DNA from 3 places in the Paenarthrobacter sp. YJN-D genome. Region 2 is predicted to be linked to each of the others. Evidence: riboswitches for the same ligand, from Rfam matches in the RefSeq annotation. Region 2 holds a riboswitch; each other region holds the start of a gene.

Region 1 (6,219 bases), 1.9 Mb from region 2:
ACCGTCTCCGGCACTTCGCCGTCGAACGGGGTGTATCCGGCACCCCTGAACAACATCCCGGCGGAGTGCAGGATGGCGAGCTGCTTGGGATCGGAGGCGTCCAGGGTCCGCAGGTACTCTCCGTAGGTGACCTGGCCGTCCCACGGTTTGCCCAAGGCCACGGTTTGCCGCTTGAAGTGCTGCAAGGACCTCTCATCGGGGGCGGGCATGGTCCGCAGTATGCCGACTTTTCCGTCCAGCATCAGCCGGGCCGCGGCCATGCCCGTCATGAGGGAGATCTGCGCGTTCCAGTCCTCCACCGGCAGTGACGGTGCTGCAACGATCCTGTACCCGCCGCCGTCGGTCGCCTGGACGATTTCCTGCTCGGGCATGTTGAGGCTTGCCCCACCACGGAGTCTCTCAAGTTCGACCCGTTTCAGCCCGACTTCCTTGAGGAGCTGCAGTACGGGCGGTGCAGAGCCGTCGTCGATCTGTTGCTGGGCTCCTTTATAGCTGAGTTTGGCGCGGCTGCGGACCGTGGCACGGGCGACGGAAACATTGACCACTTCCGCGTTGGCATCGAGGTCGAAATCCCAGACGAACGCACCGCAGTCCTGATCGGCGAGCAGGCTGCCTGCGTTTTCGCTGATGATCTCCGGGTGTAAGGGGATGCGGCCGTCCGGAGCGTAGAACGTCTGGCCGCGGTGCCGGGTTTCGGCATCCAGCGCCCCGCCGGGAGCCACGAAAGACGGCACGTCGGCGATCGCGTAGAGAACCTTGTACCCCTCGCCGGCGCGATCAATGAACAGGGCTTGGTCAAGGTCCGTTGACGTTGCGGGGTCGATGGTCAGGAAAGGGACGTGCTTGAGGTCGCGATCGGGCAGGCGGAGGGATTCGACGGCGTCCCGTGCCTCCTGGACGGCATCAACCGGATAGTCGCCGGGCAGCTCCAGCTCCGTCCGGAGGGCCGCGAAAGCCGCTGCGAGCTGGTCCGATGAGTCGTCGACGTTGGGCGCTATCCGATGATGTGACACGAAAATCAGGGTAGCCCGAAACCGGCGGATAGTCTTGGACGCTTCCAGCTCCAAGCGATGCTGTCAGTGCGGCGGATGGCCAGCTGTTGCTGGCCATTAGCTTCTTGGCGGCCCGGGGAGGCAGGCGGTGGGGCGGTCGACGGCAGCCATCAACACCCCCGTAGCCCATTTGGGCCTGTTACCGTCTAAGGTATAAAGCCGGTAACAAGGAAGGGGCAAGCTATGAGCGATTGGTCGCTACCCGAGCGGTTCGACGTCGGCGACGGTACGGTGCGATGGAACTCGGTCGGCGAGGGCCCGGCTCTCGTTCTGATGCACGGCACACCCTTCTCGTCGTACATCTGGCGAGACATCGCCCCGGTGCTTGCTCGTGATCACCGGGTCTACCTCTGGGACATGCTCGGATTCGGACAGTCGACCCGCACCGCGCCGGATGTGAGCCTCCGGCAGCAGGCGACGATCTTCGTCGAACTCCTCGAGCACTGGGGGGTCTCGGCGCCTCGGGTCGTGGCGCACGACGTCGGCGGCGCGGTCGCGCTGCGGGCGACGCTCCTGCACGACGTGAACTTCGAGTCGCTCACGCTCATCGATGCCGCGACGGTGAGTGGTTGGGGCGCCGGCGGGTTCTTCCAAACCGTCCACCAGCACCCCGAGGCCTTCGAGGCGCTCCCCGACTGGGCTAGCGCTGCCCTGATCGACGCCAAGATCCGGTCCGGCAGTCACGTGGGTCTGCGTGCAGACGCCCTGGCTTCGTACACGGGCCAGTGGGCGGGTACGGAAGGGGCGCGGGCGTTCTACCGGCAGTACACCCAAGGCGGCGAGGAGAACACCGACGAGCTACAGGATCGACTCCGGCTGTTGGATATCCCGATCCACGTGATCTGGGGCTCGGAAGATGCGTGGCTGGGTGTCGACTACGCCCATCGGCTCGTCACTGCACTTCCGGATCACGCGCGGTTTTCGATCATCGAGGGAGCCGGGCACATGGTGCCGGAGGATCGGCCCGGCGAACTCCTCAGGCTGCTGAGCGCGTGAACGCCGTGCAGTCCGCCGTGCCCGAGGAGCTGCGTGTCGTCGTGGAGTTTTGCAACAGCGCCACACTGCTGCACGGCACCGACGCGCTGGCGACCATCCGTGACGGGCGGGCGTGGCTGGTCCGGTATGGATGGGACGGGGAGCCCACGCTCGAGCATCTCATCTCGTTGCGCGACGCCCGCGAGGTCATGCGCGCGTTCCTGGCCGACCGTACCGACACGGCAGCGCGATCCGCCCTGAACCAGCTCGCTCAGGAGCACTGGGCAGGCCCCCACGTCGACGACGACGGGCGGCTCGCGCTGACCCCGTCGGCCGGCCTGCCGGTCTCGCCGGCGGGAGCAGCGGTCGGGGCGCTCCTGCTCCACGGCTTGACCGGCTCGGGGCAGCGGCTCAGGACCTGCGCGTCGGAAGCGTGCAGGTGGGTGTTCTACGACAGTTCACGGTCCAGGACCCGGACCTGGTGCGACATGAACACGTGCGGGGCGCGGAGCAAGATGCGCCAGTACCGCGATCGGCTCACCTGAATCTGATCCGATCCGGTGGGTGGGCTGCGGCATCTGCAAGCCCCGACTCACCCCTGTCGCCACAACCTGCCGATACCCCGACGGTCTGCGTGCCTGGGACTGTTGTTTGGAGAACCGTTACGCGGCGGCGTCCAGGGCTTCGAGCAGCGACTTGGCTGCCGCCGTCGGATCTTCCGCCTCGGTAATGGCGCGAACGACGACGATACGGCTGGCGCCCGCAGCGAGCACCTGCTCGACGTTGCCGAGATCGATTCCGCCGATCGCAAACCACGGCACCTGCACGGCGCCGCCGGTGGTCTCCTCCGCGCGCCTGATCGCTTCCGCGGCATATGTGACCAGGCCGGTTCCCACCGCTTCGCGGCCGGGTTTGGTGGGGGTCGCCCAGACGGGACCAACGCAGAAATAGTCCAGCCCAGGCTCGCCCGGCGAAGCCGTGATCGCGGCATTTACCTGCTCAGGCGTATGGGTGGAGAGACCAATCGAAGCGGGGCGGGGAAGGAACGTGCGGGCAATCTCCAGCGGGAGGTCCTTCTGGCCCACATGGAACACCGGAGCCCCGGAAACACTGGCAATATCGGCCCGGTCGTTGACCGCCCAGAGCCGCCCGTGCCGTTCTGCGACGCCACGCAGGATCGCCAGCAATTCCAATTCCTCGGCGGCTTCGATCGTCTTGTCACGGAGTTGGATGATGTCCACCCCGCCCTGGAACGCGGCGTCGGCAAAGTCTTCAAAATCGCCTTGGCGCTTGCGCGCATCAGTGCACAGGTAGAGGCGGGCGCTGGCGAGGGCAGAGTGCTGGGTCATGGAATCCACAGTAGTTCCTCTAAACTGGGCACGTACTGCGGGAGCCGTGACCTACGTCTTTATGACCGTCCGGCTGAGAGGGCTTCAGAGCCGACCGCTTGACCTGATCCGGCTAGTACCGGCGTAGGGAAGGAAACAGATGGCAGAAGCCATTCACGCGGATGTTGCCGTTATCGGCGGAGGCGTCATCGGACTGGGCATCGCCCACCAGGCCCGGAAGCTGGGCCGCTCCGTAGCACTCATCGATCCGGCGCCCGCCACCGGTGCGACATTTGCTGCTGCCGGAATGTTGGCGCCCGTGAGCGAGCTGCACTACCAGGAAGAAGACCTCCTGGAGCTCATGCTCGAGTCATCCCGGTTGTGGCCTTCGTTTGCCGGCGGCCTTCACCGGCCTGTGGAAGATACCGGATACCGCACGACGCCGACCCTCGCCGTGGGTGCCGATGCCGCCGACCGCCGCGCGCTCGCGGACCTTCGCACCGTCCAGCTCGCGGCGGGCCTGGGGGTCGAACCGTTGCCGTTGCGGACCGCCAGGGAACGCGAACCGCTCCTTAGCCCGCAAATTTCCTGTGCCTTTGATATCCCCGCCGATCACCAGGTGGATCCCCGGAAGCTGGCGGAGTGCCTCATGGCAGGGCTGGCCGCGCATTCATCCGGCGATGGCACGTGGGTAGGCGGCGCCAGGGAAGGATTTGCCGTTGCAGAGTCCGCGCACGGCCTGTTGTGGGACGGGGACCAGGTAGCCGGAGTGGAGCTCGAATCCGGCAAATCCGTCATGGCCGGCGAAACCGTGGTGGCCAACGGGCTGGGCGCCCCCGCGCTCGCCGGCCTTCCTGAGGGTCTTGAACTTCCGGTCAGGCCGGTCTACGGGGACATCCTCAGGCTTCGGGTCCCCGCGCACCTCCAACCGCTGCTCACTGCCACTGTTCGTGGCATGGTCCGCGGGGTGCCCGTTTACATCGTTCCCAGGGACGACGGAACCGTAGTCATCGGAGCTACCCAACGGGAGGACGGCTTGTCGGCGGCCTCCAACGCAGTCTCTGCCGGCGGGGTTTACCAGCTCCTTCGGGACGCCCAGGTACTGGTTCCCGCGGTGGCCGAACTTGAACTCCTGGAAGCAACTGCGCGCGCCAGGCCAGGGACTCCGGATAACGCTCCGTTGCTGGGCCGCGTAGCCGGTTCAAGCGGGGACATCGCGGGCCTGATTGTGGCCACCGGGTTCTTCCGGCATGGCGTCCTCCTGACCCCCGTGGCCGCCATGATCGTGGGGGAGCTGCTCAATGGTTCCTCCGAGACCCGATGGTCCCTTTTCCGGCCCGACCGTTTCAGTGCAACCGCGCGTCGCTCTCAACTCCACAGCAAGGAAACAGTATGAACATCAAGCTCAACGGCGCCGTCCGCCAGGTGCCCGCCGACGCCTCCGTCAGCACGCTCGTCACGGCCGTCACCGGCCGCGTACTCGACCACCGTGGACAGGCGGCCGACGGCGGGAAGCTGGGTGTCGCCGTCGCCCGCAATTCCGAGGTGGTGCCGCGCAGCCAGTGGGCGGCTACTCCGCTGGCCGACGGCGATGAACTCGAACTCGTTACCGCAGTACAGGGAGGCTGAATCATGACCACAGCAAGCACCGAAATCCTTACTGACGCCTTGGTGATCGACGGCGTCGAATTCGGGTCCCGCCTGATCATGGGAACGGGAGGTGCGCCGAGCCTTGACGGGCTCGGAGCCGCGCTCCTGGCATCCGGAACCGAGCTCACCACCGTGGCTATGCGACGCTATTCGCCGGCCGAAACCGGTTCGCTGTTCCAGCTGCTGGTGGACAACAACATCCGGGTCCTCCCGAACACTGCAGGGTGTTTCACGGCGAAGGACGCCGTGATGACGGCGGAACTGGCACGCGAGGCGCTGGAGACCGACTGGGTCAAGCTGGAAGTCATCGCGGACGAGCACACGCTGCTCCCTGACGCTGTTGAACTGGTGGACGCCACCGAGCAATTGGTGAACCGCGGCTTCAAAGTGTTCGCCTACACCAACGACGATCCCGTGCTTGCCCTCCGCCTCGAGAACCTCGGCGCCACGGCAGTCATGCCGCTGGGCTCGCCCATCGGGACCGGCCTGGGCATCCTGAACCCGCACAACATAGAACTCATCGTGTCCCGGGCCTCCGTGCCGGTGGTGCTGGACGCCGGGATCGGAACAGCTTCCGACGCGGCACTTGCCATGGAACTGGGCTGTGACGCGGTCCTGCTGGCGACCGCAGTGACCCGCGCGCAGAACCCTGTGCAGATGGGTCAAGCCTTCAAACACGCCGTCATCGCCGGTAGGCTGGCCAAACAGGCAGGCCGGATTCCGCGTCGTGAGCACGCCTTGGCGTCCTCGGCCATGGAAGGCCGGGCGGAGTTCCTCTAAAGCCGGGTTTCTCCCGGGCCGGGTTCCCCGCAACGAAGGAGCAACCATGGTTAACAGGAAAGAACCGGTGCCCCAGGCAGCGGTCGAAGCCGCGCTCAAGGACCTCCCGGGTTGGAAGCTCCAAAACGGCCTCGTAACCGTTTACAAGACGTCGACGGCGGCCGAGGCTTTGGCCCTCATCGCGGCCATTGGACAGATCGCCGAAGAGCAGAACCACCATCCGGATCTTGACTGGCGGTACAACAGGGTCTTCCTGCGTTACGTGTCCCATGACGCCGGCGGACAGGTAACCCAACGCGACCTTGCTGCTGCCGCCTCCGTAAGTGAGGCAGCATCGGCCACGGGTGCCCTCGCTGAGCCGGGTCGCTATCCGGGCGCCGAGGGCCTTTAAACGGCAGTGACCATCACCCGTGGGTGATGGTCACTGCCGGTTT
Region 2 (6,219 bases):
CCGGAGGCGAGGAACTCCGCACTTTTTTCCCGCATCCCGCTGTACATTCCTGCGATCGCCGCTTGGGATTCTGCTGAACCGTATTCGTCGCGGATGTCCTGGCTGATGCGCATCGAACAGAACTTGGGCCCGCACATTGAGCAGAAGTGCGCCGTTTTGGCGGGTTCGGCCGGCAGCGTTTCATCGTGGAACGACTCGGCCGTCACAGGATCGAGGGACAGGGCAAACTGGTCCCTCCACCGGAACTCGAAGCGCGCCTTGGAAAGTGCGTCGTCGCGCTCGTGTGCGCCGGGGTGCCCCTTGGCAAGGTCCGCCGCGTGCGCCGCGATCTTATACGTGATCACCCCTGTTTTGACATCGTCTTTGTTGGGTAGGCCCAAGTGTTCCTTGGGCGTGACGTAGCAGAGCATGGCCGTACCGTAGCGGGCGATCTCCGTGGCACCGATGGCTGAGGTGATGTGGTCGTAGCCGGGGGCGACGTCGGTGACCAGCGGACCCAGGGTGTAGAACGGTGCCCCTTTGCAGAGTTCCTGCTGCCGTTCCACATTTTCGCGGACCAGGTGGAACGGGATATGCCCGGGACCTTCCACCATCACCTGCACGTCGAATTCCCAGGCGCGCTGTGTGAGTTCGGCCAGGGTGTCCAGTTCCGCGAATTGTGCGGCGTCGTTGGCGTCAGCGGTAGCGCCGGGACGCAGGCCGTCGCCGAGGGAAAACGCGACGTCGTACTTGGCAAAAATTTCGCACAACTCGTCGAAGTGCGTGTACAGGAAGTTCTCCTGGTGGTGGGCCAGGCACCACCCCGCCATGATGGACCCGCCACGGGAGACTATGCCTGTCACGCGGTTGGCGGTCAGCGGTACGTACCTGAGCAGTACACCGGCATGGATCGTCATGTAGTCCACGCCTTGCTCGCACTGTTCGATCACTGTGTCACGGAAGATTTCCCACGTGAGCTTGTTGGCTTCTCCATTGACCTTTTCCAGCGCCTGGTAGATGGGAACGGTGCCGATCGGAACAGGGGAGTTGCGGATCAGCCACTCGCGGGTGGTGTGGATGTCGTCGCCGGTTGACAAGTCCATGACGGTGTCCGCGCCCCACTGCGTAGCCCACTGAAGCTTGTCCACTTCTTCGGCAATTGAACTGGTGACGGCCGAATTGCCGATGTTGGCGTTGATCTTCACCAGGAAGGCCTTGCCGATAATCATGGGCTCGGATTCGGGGTGGTTGATGTTGTTGGGAATGATCGCGCGGCCGGCGGCGACTTCGCTGCGGACCAGTTCGACATCGCAATTCTCGCGCAGCGCCACGAAGCGCATCTCAGGCGTCACCAGGCCTTGCCGTGCGTAGTGCATCTGGGTGACGGTCTTACCCTCGACGGCGCGGCGAGGCACCGGTTGCGCGCCCTTCCACTCGGCTGAGGCGGCCCCGCGGCGAACAGCCGACTTGCCGTCGTCGAGCAGGTTCCGTTCGCGGCCGGAATAGGCCTCAGTGTCGCCGCGGGACTCGATCCATGCGGCCCGGAACGGTTCCAAGCCCACGACGGGATCGCTGCCCGGGCCTGCCGTCCGGTACACCTGCAGTGGTGCGTTGGCTTGGCCATTGGGGGAGGGCTCCAGCGCGATTTCCGTCACGGGGACGCGGATTCCGGCGTCATGGTCTTCAAGCCATGCCAGCGAATGGGACCTCAGGGACTGCGTAACAGGCTCGTTTTGGGCAGGGCTGGACTCGCTTTGGGCAGGGCTGTGCTGTGTTTTGGTGGTGCTCAAAGGATTACTCACTTCCTTCGCCGGCATTACCCGGACAGGTTCAACGGTCGCAGGCTGCCTCAGCCCGATCTCAGCCCCTGCAAGGGCACCCGTGTGGTCGTAGACGAAGCTACCACAGCTGGCAGGGGGCGCCCAGTCACATCAGTCCGCCGAAGCCTGCCGCCCCCCAGCGGATTAGGCTTTTGCCATGGCCAACATCATTGAATTCAGCGGACCCGTGCTCGTGGCAGCAGATGACGTGCGCCAAGGAATGTGGTCTGTTGGGGGAGCGCTGACGTTTGAAAAGCCGTCGTCCCCTCCAGACAAGGTACTGGACGGTTGGGTCCTGCCGGGTTTCGTGGATGCCCACTGCCATATCGGCTTGGGCGCCGGTGGGGCCGTGGACGACGCCACCACCCTCGCGCATGCCCAGGCCGACCTCGCTTCGGGAACCCTGCTGATCCGCGACTGCGGATCTCCCAGCGACACACGTTGGGTGCAGCAGCGGACGGACTTGCCCCGCCTTATCAGGTCCGGCCGCCACATCGCCCGAAGCCGTCGGTACCTGCGCGGATTGGGCCATGAGATTGAACCGGAACAGCTGGTGGAGACCGTCCGTAAGGAGGCCCGCGACGGCGACGGTTGGGTGAAGCTCGTAGGCGACTGGATCGACCGGGGCATTGGCGACCTGGCGCCCTCTTTTCCGGCAAAGCTGGTCAAGGACGCCGTAGCTGCCGCCCACGAGGAAGGTGCCAGGGTCACGGCGCACTGCTTTGCGGAGGACACAATCGACGACATGCTGGATGCCAACATCGACTGCATCGAACATGCCACTGGCCTTCTGACCCGGCACATCCCACGGCTGGTGGAGCAGTCAGTGCCGATCGTTCCCACGTTGGTGAACATTGCGACCTTTCCGGAGATCGCCGCCCAGGCGGCGCCAAAGTTCCCCGGGTACGCGGACCACATGACGCGGTTGTGGGAGCGCCGGCGTGAGCGGGTCCTTGAGGCTTTCGAGGCCGGGGTGGCGATCTACGCGGGAACGGATGCGGGCAGCGTGATCAAGCACGGCCGCATCGCGGACGAAATGCATGAACTGCACGATGCCGGCCTGCCGCCCGCCGCGGTCCTGGATGCCGCTGCGTGGGGCGCCCGGAAGTGGCTGGGAGCCGACGCCATCAGCGAAGGCGCCAGTGCCGACGTCGTTCTCTGCCATGACGATCCCCGGCACGACCTACGGACGGTATCCGGGCTCAAGCACGTGGTCCTTCGCGGTGAACTCATGGGATGAGCGTCAAATGGTTGGGAATAAATTGAAGCTTCAAGTAATTTAGAGAAGTAGAACCTGCCGAAAGGCGGACACTTCAACACCGGGAGCTTCACATGTCCACATCATCCGCACGGGACCTTCTTCCTGCCGACCTCGCCATGGGCACTGTCATGCTCAAGGTCGGCGACATGAAAGTCATGAGTGACTACTACCAGCGTGCTTTGGGCCTTGTGGTCGTGGCCGAACAGGACGGCGGCCTCTACCTGGGCCGGGCAGGCAAGCCCGTGGTTCACTTGGCGCCGGCTGCGGGGCTCCAGATTCCGGGGCGGGGGGAAGCCGGGTTGTTCCACACCGCCATACTGTTCCAGGATCAGCCCTCACTGGCGGCCACCATCGCCACCGCTGCCGGATACGAACCCCGGGCGTTCGTGGGCAGCGCAGACCACCTGGTCAGCGAAGCGTTCTACTTCACCGACCCGGAAGGCAACGGCATCGAGCTTTACTACGACAAGCCCCGTGAAACCTGGCAGTGGGACGGCAAGAACGTCGTCATGGACAACGTGGCCCTCCCGCCGCAACGTTTCCTTCAGCAGCACCTGAGCGAAGAAGCCGTCACTGGCCAGCATCAGGCAGCGGCCGGTGTCGGGCACGTCCACCTTCAGGTAGGTGACGTCGCCACCGCCCAGGACTTCTACGTCGGGACCCTGGGCTTCGAGCGGACCGCGGGCTGGCACGGCCAAGCACTGTTCGTATCCGCCGGCGGCTATCACCATCACATGGCCATGAATGTCTGGAACAGCCGGGGTGCCGGCCCCCGCAAGGACACTCTTGGGCTGGGGGAAGTGTTGATCGAGGTTCCATCCAGCGAGGATGTCGGGGCCTTGGCGGACCGTTTGCGCGTTGCCGGGGTGCAGAACCATCACACCGGCGCTGAACTGCAGTTCGAAGATCCGTGGCGGAACAAGCTGCGGGTGGCTGTTCGCTAGGCAGCATCCCGCCGGAGTGCCCGTCGGTGCCCCATGCTGCACTAGGCTGGGCAGTGACGGTTCGGGACCCTGGGGGGCCTGCGCCGGACGTCCCGTCAGCACGAAGGATTGAGAGTACTTTCCATGGGCTTTGCCGAAATTTTTGTAGCCACCCACGATGAAGCACTCAAGCGGGCGGCAGCCCTGGGTAAAGGTGCCGATGCCGCAGGCCCTGCAGTCCGCATCAACGGCATAACGGACTTCGAGGTGGAACAACTGGGCGACCTCGCCGGCCAGGCCGTCCATGCCGCAGGCGCTGACTACGAACTCGCGCTGGTGGACGTCACCAGTGACGCGCTGCTTGGCGTTCCCGAAGCGATGGTGAGGGCCTTGGCCGAGTTGCTCACGTATGAGAGCGAAGGTGAAGCCAATGTCCTGGATGACGTTGCTTCCGCCTGGGCGGAACAAGAAGACATGCCGTTCGACGCCGCCCAGTCCCGGCAGTACGTTCAGCAACTTGCCGCTCTGGCCACGGACGCGGAAAAAACGGAGCGCGCCGGGCTTTACGTCTGGTCCGAATAGCCACCTCTCCGGCTGGGTCCTGTCACTGACCGGGCCTTGGTGTGACCAAGAACTCACCGACCCGGAGGGCTTGAGTCGTAATCTACCCGGGCATCTGGCACAATAGACAGGTACTCGATCGGTGCGGCCCCTCTCTCCGTGCTCGTATCTTGTCCTTCGAACCGTCTAGTATGGCCCGCCCCACGGGTGCAAAACGTCGGGTTCAACCCCGTTTCAGAAACAGGAGTGACCACAAAAGTGGCCGTAAAGATTCGCCTTAAGCGCTTCGGTAAGATGCGCGCACCGTACTACCGCATTGTCGTCATGGATGCCCGCGCCAAGCGCGATGGCCGTGCCATTGAAGAAATCGGCAAGTACCACCCCACCGAAGAGCCGTCGTACATCGAGGTCGCTTCCGAGCGCGCCCAGTACTGGCTTTCCGTTGGCGCCCAGCCGACTGAGCAGGTTGCTGCGATCCTCAAGATCACCGGTGACTGGCAGAAGTTCAAGGGCCTCCCGGGCCAGGAAGGCACCCTGAAGACGAAAGCTCCCAAGGAAGCTTTCGTAGCACCGGAGAAGGGTTCCGTCATCATCCCGGAAGCCATCACCAAGAAGGCCAAGAAGGACGACGCTGCCGAGGCTCCGGCCGAGGCTGAAGCAGAGACCACCGAGGCTGAGTAAGTTGCTGGCAGAAGCGCTCGAGCACTTGGTTCGTGGGATCGTTGACAGCCCTGAGGATGTCAAGGTCAGTGCCAAGAACAACCGCCGCGGGGAATCCCTTGAGGTGCGCGTTCACCAGGAGGACCTCGGACGGGTGATCGGCCGTCAAGGACGGACCGCACGCGCACTGCGCACTGTGGTTGCCGCCTTGGCTGGTGGCGAGCAGGTCAGGGTCGACGTCGTCGACACCGACCGCCGCCGGTAACGCGCTCAGCACTGCTTGTCTTAGATCCGGCCCCTTCACCGAATATGGTGGAGGGGCCGGATTGCTTTGTCCAACACTTCACACCGTGGCTGCCCGGCGGCGCGGAACAACAGGAATTCAGAGGAACCCATGCAGCTCCAGGTGGCCCGGATCGGTAAACCCCATGGCATTCGCGGCGAGGTAACGGTGCAGGTACTCACTGACGCACCCGCAGAGCGCTTCGTCGCCGGAACCGAGTTCGTCGTGGAGCCGGCGTCCGCCGGACCCCTGACCGTCCGCAGTGCCAGGTGGAACAAGGACATCCTGCTGCTCGGATTCGAGGAGATCGCGGACCGAAATGCCGCCGAGGCCATCCGCGGCGCCAAGCTGTACATCGAAACCGAGGAACTCGACGACGAAGACGACGACGAGGGCTGGTACGAACACGAACTCGTTGGGCTGGAAGCGCGCGTTGGATCCCAGGTCGTGGGCAAGGTGGCAGCGCTGACGACGTTGCCTGTCCAGGACCTGCTGACAATCACCACGGACGAGGGAAAGGAAATCCTTGTTCCCTTCGTGGATGAAATCGTTCCCGAGGTCAACATCGAGGACGGATACGTCCTCATCACCCCGCCTGCGGGACTCTTTGAGCTCAATGACGACTCCTCTGACGACGCAAAGGATGCAGCGGGGGATGACGCCTGAATGAGGATTGATGTCGTCAGTATTTTCCCCGAATACCTGGCCCCCCTTGAGCTCTCCCTCATAGGT
Region 3 (6,219 bases), 1.5 Mb from region 2:
AGACGTCCATCAGCGAGTACGTGGACTCACGCGCCCACGTCCGTTGTCCCCCGCCGAAACCGCGGGCTTCCATGGTCACGGCCAACCGCGAAGCCCGCCGGACGGCCTGGACCAGCAGCCCGAAGCTCTGTCCGAGCGTCGCTTTGAGGCGCTGGATCGGGCTTCCCTGCGAGCCGACACCGCGGGCGCGCCGGGCCATGCCGATGGTCTGCCACTCCTCCGCCATGAGGCCCACCAGCCGCATGGCGGCAAGGGAACCGAGGACAAATCGGTGCGGCAGCTTTGCCTTCTGCGCAAGTGCGTCCGCCAGGTCCGTCGGGTCGGTGCAGGACATCAGCAGGATCGCGGGGAGGGCGATCGCCAAACCGCGCAGCATGAAGCCGAGCCCCAGCTCAAGGGAACCTTCGCTGATGGACCAGAGTCCGACGTCGAGCAGTACTGCGCCGCTGTCAGCGGCGACAATCGCGGTACTCCAGCCACCGATCGCCGCCGCAATGATCAGCGGCCAGGCGCGCTGCCAGAGAAGGCGGAGGGTGAGGCCGGCCAAGGGGAAGAGCGCCAATTCCGCGAGGAGAGCCGTGGACGCGGAAACCCAGTCGATGGACAGGGCCAGCACCAGGGAGATAAGGAAGACGGCCACGAACTTCGCCAACGGGTTTGCCCGGGTCAAGAGCGCGTGGTTGCCGCGCAGGTTCAGTGCGTCCCTCATGCCGCACCCGCTTCCTGGGGGGCCGTCTCACCTTGGGACACCGGCCCGAGCCGCAGTTCCGTCCCGCCCAGTACGGCACTGAATTCCTGGTCGTGGGTCACGGAAACCACGGCGGTACCGGCGTCCAGCAACTCCGAGAGGAACGAGGCCAGTTCGGCCCAGGTGTTGGCGTCCTGTCCGAAGGTGGGCTCATCGAGGACGAGTACCTTCGGGTGCGCCGCCAACACCGTAGCCACTGAAAGCCTGCGCTTCTCACCGCCGGACAGTGTGTAGGGATTGGCGTCCACCAGATGGGAGAGCCTCAGCCGCTCCACCAATTCGTCCACGCGTTCCCCGCCGTGGCCCAGGTGCCTGGGGCCGAACATGAGCTCATCCAGGACCTTGCCCGTGACGAACTGGTGCTCCGGCTCCTGGAAGACCGTGCCGATCCTGGAGATGAGCTGATCGGCCTTCCATTTGTACGGGTCGATGCCCGCCCCCTCCGAAAGGTCGACGCCGGCGCTCACCATGCCGTCCACCGGCGCCAGAAGGCCGGCCAACGTCAGCGCAAAAGTGGACTTCCCGGCACCATTGGGCCCGGTAATGGTCAACGCCTGGCCAGCACGGACCTGGGCGGTGATGTCCCTCTGCACCGGAACCGGAGGGATGGTTCGGAAGCGCTTCCGCCTGGGCTTTTCCCGGGACACGGCCAGGTCCTGCGCTGCGAGGAGGAGTTCGTTTGTCCCGGACGTCCGGGCACGCGCCCTTGTGGCGGGAACGTAGCCGGGAACCCATACGCCCGCCGCCATCAGCATGGAGCGCGCCTGGGTGAGGACCTGCTCCGGCGGACCATCCAGGAGGACTCCCGGGGTGCCTGATTGCGGGCCTGCGGTACCGGGCTGCAGGACCACTATCCTGTCCACCAGGTCCTTCCACACGGACACCCTGTGCTCCACCACCACCAGCGTGGCGCCGGTCTTGTCCAGGCAGCGGGCCACGGCGTCGCGGACCTCGAGGACCCCTGCAGGATCGAGGTTGGCCGTGGGTTCGTCCAGCAGGATCAAGCCTGGCCGCATCGCCAAAATGCCGGCCAGCGCGAGGCGCTGCTTCTGTCCCCCGGAAAGTGCCGCCGTCGGGTGGTCCAATGCCAAACCGCCGCCTGATGCGGTACGCAAGCCGACGTCGTCGAGCGCTTCATGCACCCGGGACCAGATCTCCTCGCGCGGCACGGCAAGGTTCTCCGCGCCGAAGGCAACGTCGTCGCCCACCCGGGAGAGAACCACCTGCGTTTCGGGATCCTGCTGCATCAGCCCGGCGCGGCCACGCTGCTCGCGGGAAGTGACGCCGTCGATCAGCAGCGAACCGGTCTCATCAGAGTCGTCTTCCTCGTCACCCAGCACCCCGGCGAGGGCGTGCAGGAGCGTGGACTTGCCGGCCCCCGAAGGGCCCAGCAACAGGACGCGTTCCCCCGGTTCAATGCGGAGGTCAAGGCCCTGGATGGCAGGCTGGGCCCGGCCGGCATGCCGCCATCCCCACCCCTCGGCGGAGATGGCGGCAGGCCGGACCGTGCCGCTGTGTGTGGCAGACATCAGTTGAAGACTGGCTCCGAAGCGGCCTTCCGCGACGCGAAGGAACTCAGGACACCCGTCGTGGCCAGACCGCGGGTGGCGATCCAGGACAGGCCGCCGGCGATCACTGCACCTGAGATGGTGGTGAAGGTGATGTACGTCAGTTTGTCGATGGCCTCGTAGGCGATATTCCAGCCCCAGGGCAGGAAGGAGTCGTTCAGACCGCAGAAGAGGCCCGCGCCTGCGCCCGCGAGGAGTGCGGTGGGCAGGTTGAACTTCTTGTAGCGGAACGCGGCGAAGATCAGCTCGGCGCCAAGGCCCTGCAGGACGCCGGAGATGAGCACCGTGGTGCCGTACTGCGAACCCATGATGAGCTCACCCGTGGCTGCGACGGCCTCGCAGAAAAGAGCTGCGCCGGGCTTTCGGATAATGAGCATGCCCAGGACTGCGGGGATCATCCAGCCACCGGCGATCAGGCCGGTAAGGGGCGGGTACGCCGCATTCATGGGGATGGATACCAGTGCCGCGCCCTGGGACCAGGCCCAGAAAATCACGCCGCCGGCGATGGCGATGAGGGCCGCCACCACGATGTCTACAACACGCCAGCTATAACTGGTCTTCTTCACGTTTACCGTGGTCATTTTTCTGCCTCCTGAGGTTACAGGAGGGGAAAGTGCTCCCCGGAATCCGCCTGGCTTGCGCCGTCCGGCTCCGGACACTCTGAGAAGCTCGACTCCCTTGCGCCGGTACTAACCGGATCAGGTTCGAGGGTCTGCGGCTGTCCGCACTCTCAGCGCCCTCGCGTCTCCTGCATCGCTGCAAGGTCCGACGGCGGCGCTCCCCTGTCGTTATCAAATCTGCCCTGATGGGCGGGTTCAGTTTACACCTCCGCGTACGGCCGGCTCTGGGCCGCGGTCACAATCCTGTTGCGAGGCCCGCTCTGCACCCCATCCCCACACCTAAGCACGCACAGCAGGCCCCACAACGCAACGAGGGTGCGTTGCGAGGCCCACTCTGCGCCCCATCCCCGCGCCTAAACACGCACACCAGGCCCCACAACGCAACGAGGGTGCGTTGCGAGGCCCACTCTGCACCCCATCCCCGCGCCTAAACACGCACACCAGGCCCCACAACGCACCTGCAAGAATGGCCTGATGACGGATCTTCCAGGCTCCCACGCACCCGTGGCCGAGCCACGCCTCGCTGCCAGCGTGATTCTGCTCCGCGACGCCCCCTCGGGGCTAGAGGCATTTGTCCAGCACAGAGTCAGCACCATGGACTTCGCGGCAGGAATGGTGGTCTTTCCGGGCGGCCGGGTGGACGCTGTGGATCAGTCCGGCTGGGACTACCCCGGGGAACTGCTGCGCAGCCATGCGTTGTCCTGGGCGCAGAGTTCGATTTCCGCGGACACAGCGTTGGCGGAGAGGAACGCGGGAATGGTGCTCACGGCAGCAATCCGCGAAGTCCAGGAAGAAGCCGGGCTGGGCATCGAGCCCGGAGACCTGCGCCCCTGGGCCAACTGGATCACGCCCATAGACATGCCCAAGCGCTTCGACACCTACTTCTATGTGGCCAAGCCGGCACCGGAAGCGCAGCCCCGGCATCAAACCACGGAGGCTTGGCAGTCGCTGTGGATGCCGGTGTCCGGAATCCTGGAAGCGGAAGCCGCAGGGCAGTTGAAGCTGATGCCACCCACCTACTATCTGCTGAAGGAAATCGCTGTCCTCGATTCCGTAGGGGCAGTGTGGTCCGCCGAGCACCCGGTCGTCCCGGTTCTGGCTCCGGTCGGGTCCTTGGCAGCGTTTCTCAAGGAGCGGGAAAACCGCGGGTAGCCGTGCCGTGCAGCTAGGCTGGTGGCATGAACCTCTTTTTCAAGCTGCTGGGCGCCGGGGTAAGCCTCGGTGCAGGCTTTGTCGGTACCAAACTCGTCAACAAAGGCTGGGAAAAGGCCACGGGCAACAAGCCGCCCACAGGCAACGATGACATGGAGACGAGCCTCCGCTCGGCTCTGACCTTCGCGCTGATTTCCGCTTTCGTGAGCACGCTGATCCAGGTCCTTGCCAGCCGCGGCACCCAGCGGGCGATTGCCCGCTTCGCGAAGTCCCAGGACATCGTCTAAGCATCACCCAACAAGCAACGCGGGGTCACTTATGGCCCATCCCCATGGGGGTAATGGGCCATAAGTGACCCCGCGTTGCTTTAAGGTTCGGAGGGCTCCTGGCCGGCGGCGGCCCTTTGGACCACGGCTTCGAGTTCGTCCTTGGTGAGCTTCTCACGGTGCCCGTGTTTGGTCCGGTACGCGGAGCGCCCCACCATGTGGGCGGACACCGGCGCGGTGAGAAGCTGGAAAATCCACGCCACCAGCAGGACGGGCCACACCCACCAAGTACGCATCTGCAGGCCGATCGCTGCGAGCATCAGGAACAAGCCCAACACCTGCGGCTTGGTGGCTGCGTGCATGCGGCTCATGAGGTCCGGGAACCTCAGCAAGCCGATCGCGGCACCCAAGGACATCAGGGCACCCACTATGAGGAACACCGCGGTCACCATGTCGATGACCAAGTCCACTCCGGTGGCGTCAGGACTCATTGCTTTGCTCCCTTCGCTCGGCCACGAACCGGGCAACCGTCACTGAGCCGATGAAACCGATCACCGCGAGGGCCACCAGCAGCATCAGGTTGTTGAGGTGTTGGTTCACGGCCATGTCGATGGCGAGGGCAGCACCAAGGATGGCCAGCAGGACATCGGAAGCAAGGACGCGGTCAAGCAAAGATGGGCCAATCGCGATGCGCACGATCGCACCTGCAGCGGCGAGGCTGAGGATCACCGCCGTGGCCACCAGAACAAATTCCTTCACAGCGTTGCCCCTTCCATGCCGGGCCGGGCTTCTGCCTTCAGGGCCTCGACTTCTTCCCGCGTTCCCATGATGCGGATCAGCCCTGCCTCAATGTTCTGCGTCTCCCGGCGGATCTTGTCGATGTCCGCTTCTTCGTAGATGTTCAGCGCGTGCAAATAGAGCGTGGAGGTGGAGCGGTCCACCTCCACCACCAGCGAGCCGGGGATCAGCGAGATGACATGCCCTGTAGCCGTCACCATGAGGTCCGAGTGGCTTCGCAACGGAACAGCGACGACGGCGCTGCGCACCTTGGGTCCCTTGACCACCGCCAGGTACAGCACCAGGAAGCTCGCTGCCACCACTTTCGCGACGAACATCAGGGCGAACGGAACAGCACGCAGGACATTGAACCTGCCGCTGAGCTCCACAGGCGGGAGGTAGAAGAACTTGGCCACCAGCACGGCGATCAACGCGCCAAAAAGCAGGTTGCCCGGGCTGAAGTCACGCCACAGCGCACCCCATACGATGACCAGCCAGATGAGCAGCGGCAGTTCCGTGCGGAACGAGATCGGCTTGCGGCTCATTTCGTACCGCCATTCTGCGCCAGCGGGGGCACCTCGACAGAGTCACCCAGTACCGAGTGGATGTAGGCCGAGCGGTCCAGCATGATCTCCGCGGAACCGTCCGCGACCTGGAAGAGCGGACCAGCGAACACCGTCAGCGCCACCCCGAACACCACCAGCGCCGCAGTGGAACCCACCATGGTCCGCGGCAGTACTCCGACGTTGCCGGGGGTCATCAACACGGGATCCGGGTATTCGGCATCCTCGGGTTTGCGCCAGAACGCCCTGTTCCACACACGGGCTATTGCCAGCAACGTCAGCAGGCTGGTGACCACGCCGCCCACTACCAGCACGATCGCCAGTGGGGTTCCGAGCTCCACGCCGGCCTGCAGAAGACCCAGCTTCCCAAGGAAGCCTGAGAACGGAGGAATGCCCGCCAGGTTCATGGCCGGTACGAAGAACAGCAACGCCAGCAACGGCGACAGCTTGGCCAGGCCGCCCAAGCGGTCAATGGAGGAGCTGCCTCCCCGGCGTTCTATGAGTCCGGTGACCAGGAACAAGCTG

What was found. Region 2 has a riboswitch for thiamine pyrophosphate ahead of thiC (phosphomethylpyrimidine synthase ThiC). Riboswitches for the same ligand answer to the same signal wherever they lie in the genome.
Region 1: it holds a riboswitch for thiamine pyrophosphate, as region 2 does, so the genes downstream of both, thiO (glycine oxidase ThiO) here and thiC (phosphomethylpyrimidine synthase ThiC) in region 2, are expected to answer to the same signal.
Region 3: it holds a riboswitch for thiamine pyrophosphate, as region 2 does, so the genes downstream of both, HMI60_RS17725 (ECF transporter S component) here and thiC (phosphomethylpyrimidine synthase ThiC) in region 2, are expected to answer to the same signal.

Annotation. Positions count from the first base shown of each region.
Region 1 is NZ_CP053549.1:2,892,271-2,898,489, reverse strand. Features, by position in the region: gene HMI60_RS13390 (RNB domain-containing ribonuclease) at 1-1,013, opposite strand, end outside; gene HMI60_RS13385 (alpha/beta fold hydrolase) at 1,236-2,048, shown strand; gene HMI60_RS13380 (CGNR zinc finger domain-containing protein) at 2,045-2,572, shown strand; gene thiE (thiamine phosphate synthase) at 2,690-3,376, opposite strand; TPP riboswitch at 3,404-3,523, shown strand; gene thiO (glycine oxidase ThiO) at 3,516-4,751, shown strand; gene thiS (sulfur carrier protein ThiS) at 4,748-4,984, shown strand; gene HMI60_RS13360 (thiazole synthase) at 4,988-5,785, shown strand; gene HMI60_RS13355 (4a-hydroxytetrahydrobiopterin dehydratase) at 5,832-6,176, shown strand.
Region 2 is NZ_CP053549.1:992,470-998,688, reverse strand. Features, by position in the region: gene thiC (phosphomethylpyrimidine synthase ThiC) at 1-1,769, opposite strand, end outside; TPP riboswitch at 1,765-1,872, opposite strand; gene HMI60_RS04690 (amidohydrolase family protein) at 1,957-3,039, shown strand; gene HMI60_RS04685 (VOC family protein) at 3,132-4,004, shown strand; gene HMI60_RS04680 (hypothetical protein) at 4,128-4,565, shown strand; gene rpsP (30S ribosomal protein S16) at 4,803-5,225, shown strand; gene HMI60_RS04670 (RNA-binding protein) at 5,227-5,469, shown strand; gene rimM (ribosome maturation factor RimM) at 5,599-6,153, shown strand; gene trmD (tRNA (guanosine(37)-N1)-methyltransferase TrmD) at 6,154-6,219, shown strand, end outside.
Region 3 is NZ_CP053549.1:3,821,542-3,827,760, forward strand. Features, by position in the region: gene HMI60_RS17715 (energy-coupling factor transporter transmembrane protein EcfT) at 1-709, opposite strand, end outside; gene HMI60_RS17720 (ABC transporter ATP-binding protein) at 706-2,277, opposite strand; gene HMI60_RS17725 (ECF transporter S component) at 2,277-2,897, opposite strand; TPP riboswitch at 2,974-3,110, opposite strand; gene HMI60_RS17730 (NUDIX domain-containing protein) at 3,411-4,088, shown strand; gene HMI60_RS17735 (DUF4235 domain-containing protein) at 4,115-4,375, shown strand; gene mnhG (monovalent cation/H(+) antiporter subunit G) at 4,456-4,845, opposite strand; gene HMI60_RS17745 (monovalent cation/H+ antiporter complex subunit F) at 4,835-5,113, opposite strand; gene HMI60_RS17750 (Na+/H+ antiporter subunit E) at 5,110-5,676, opposite strand; gene HMI60_RS17755 (Na+/H+ antiporter subunit D) at 5,673-6,219, opposite strand, start outside.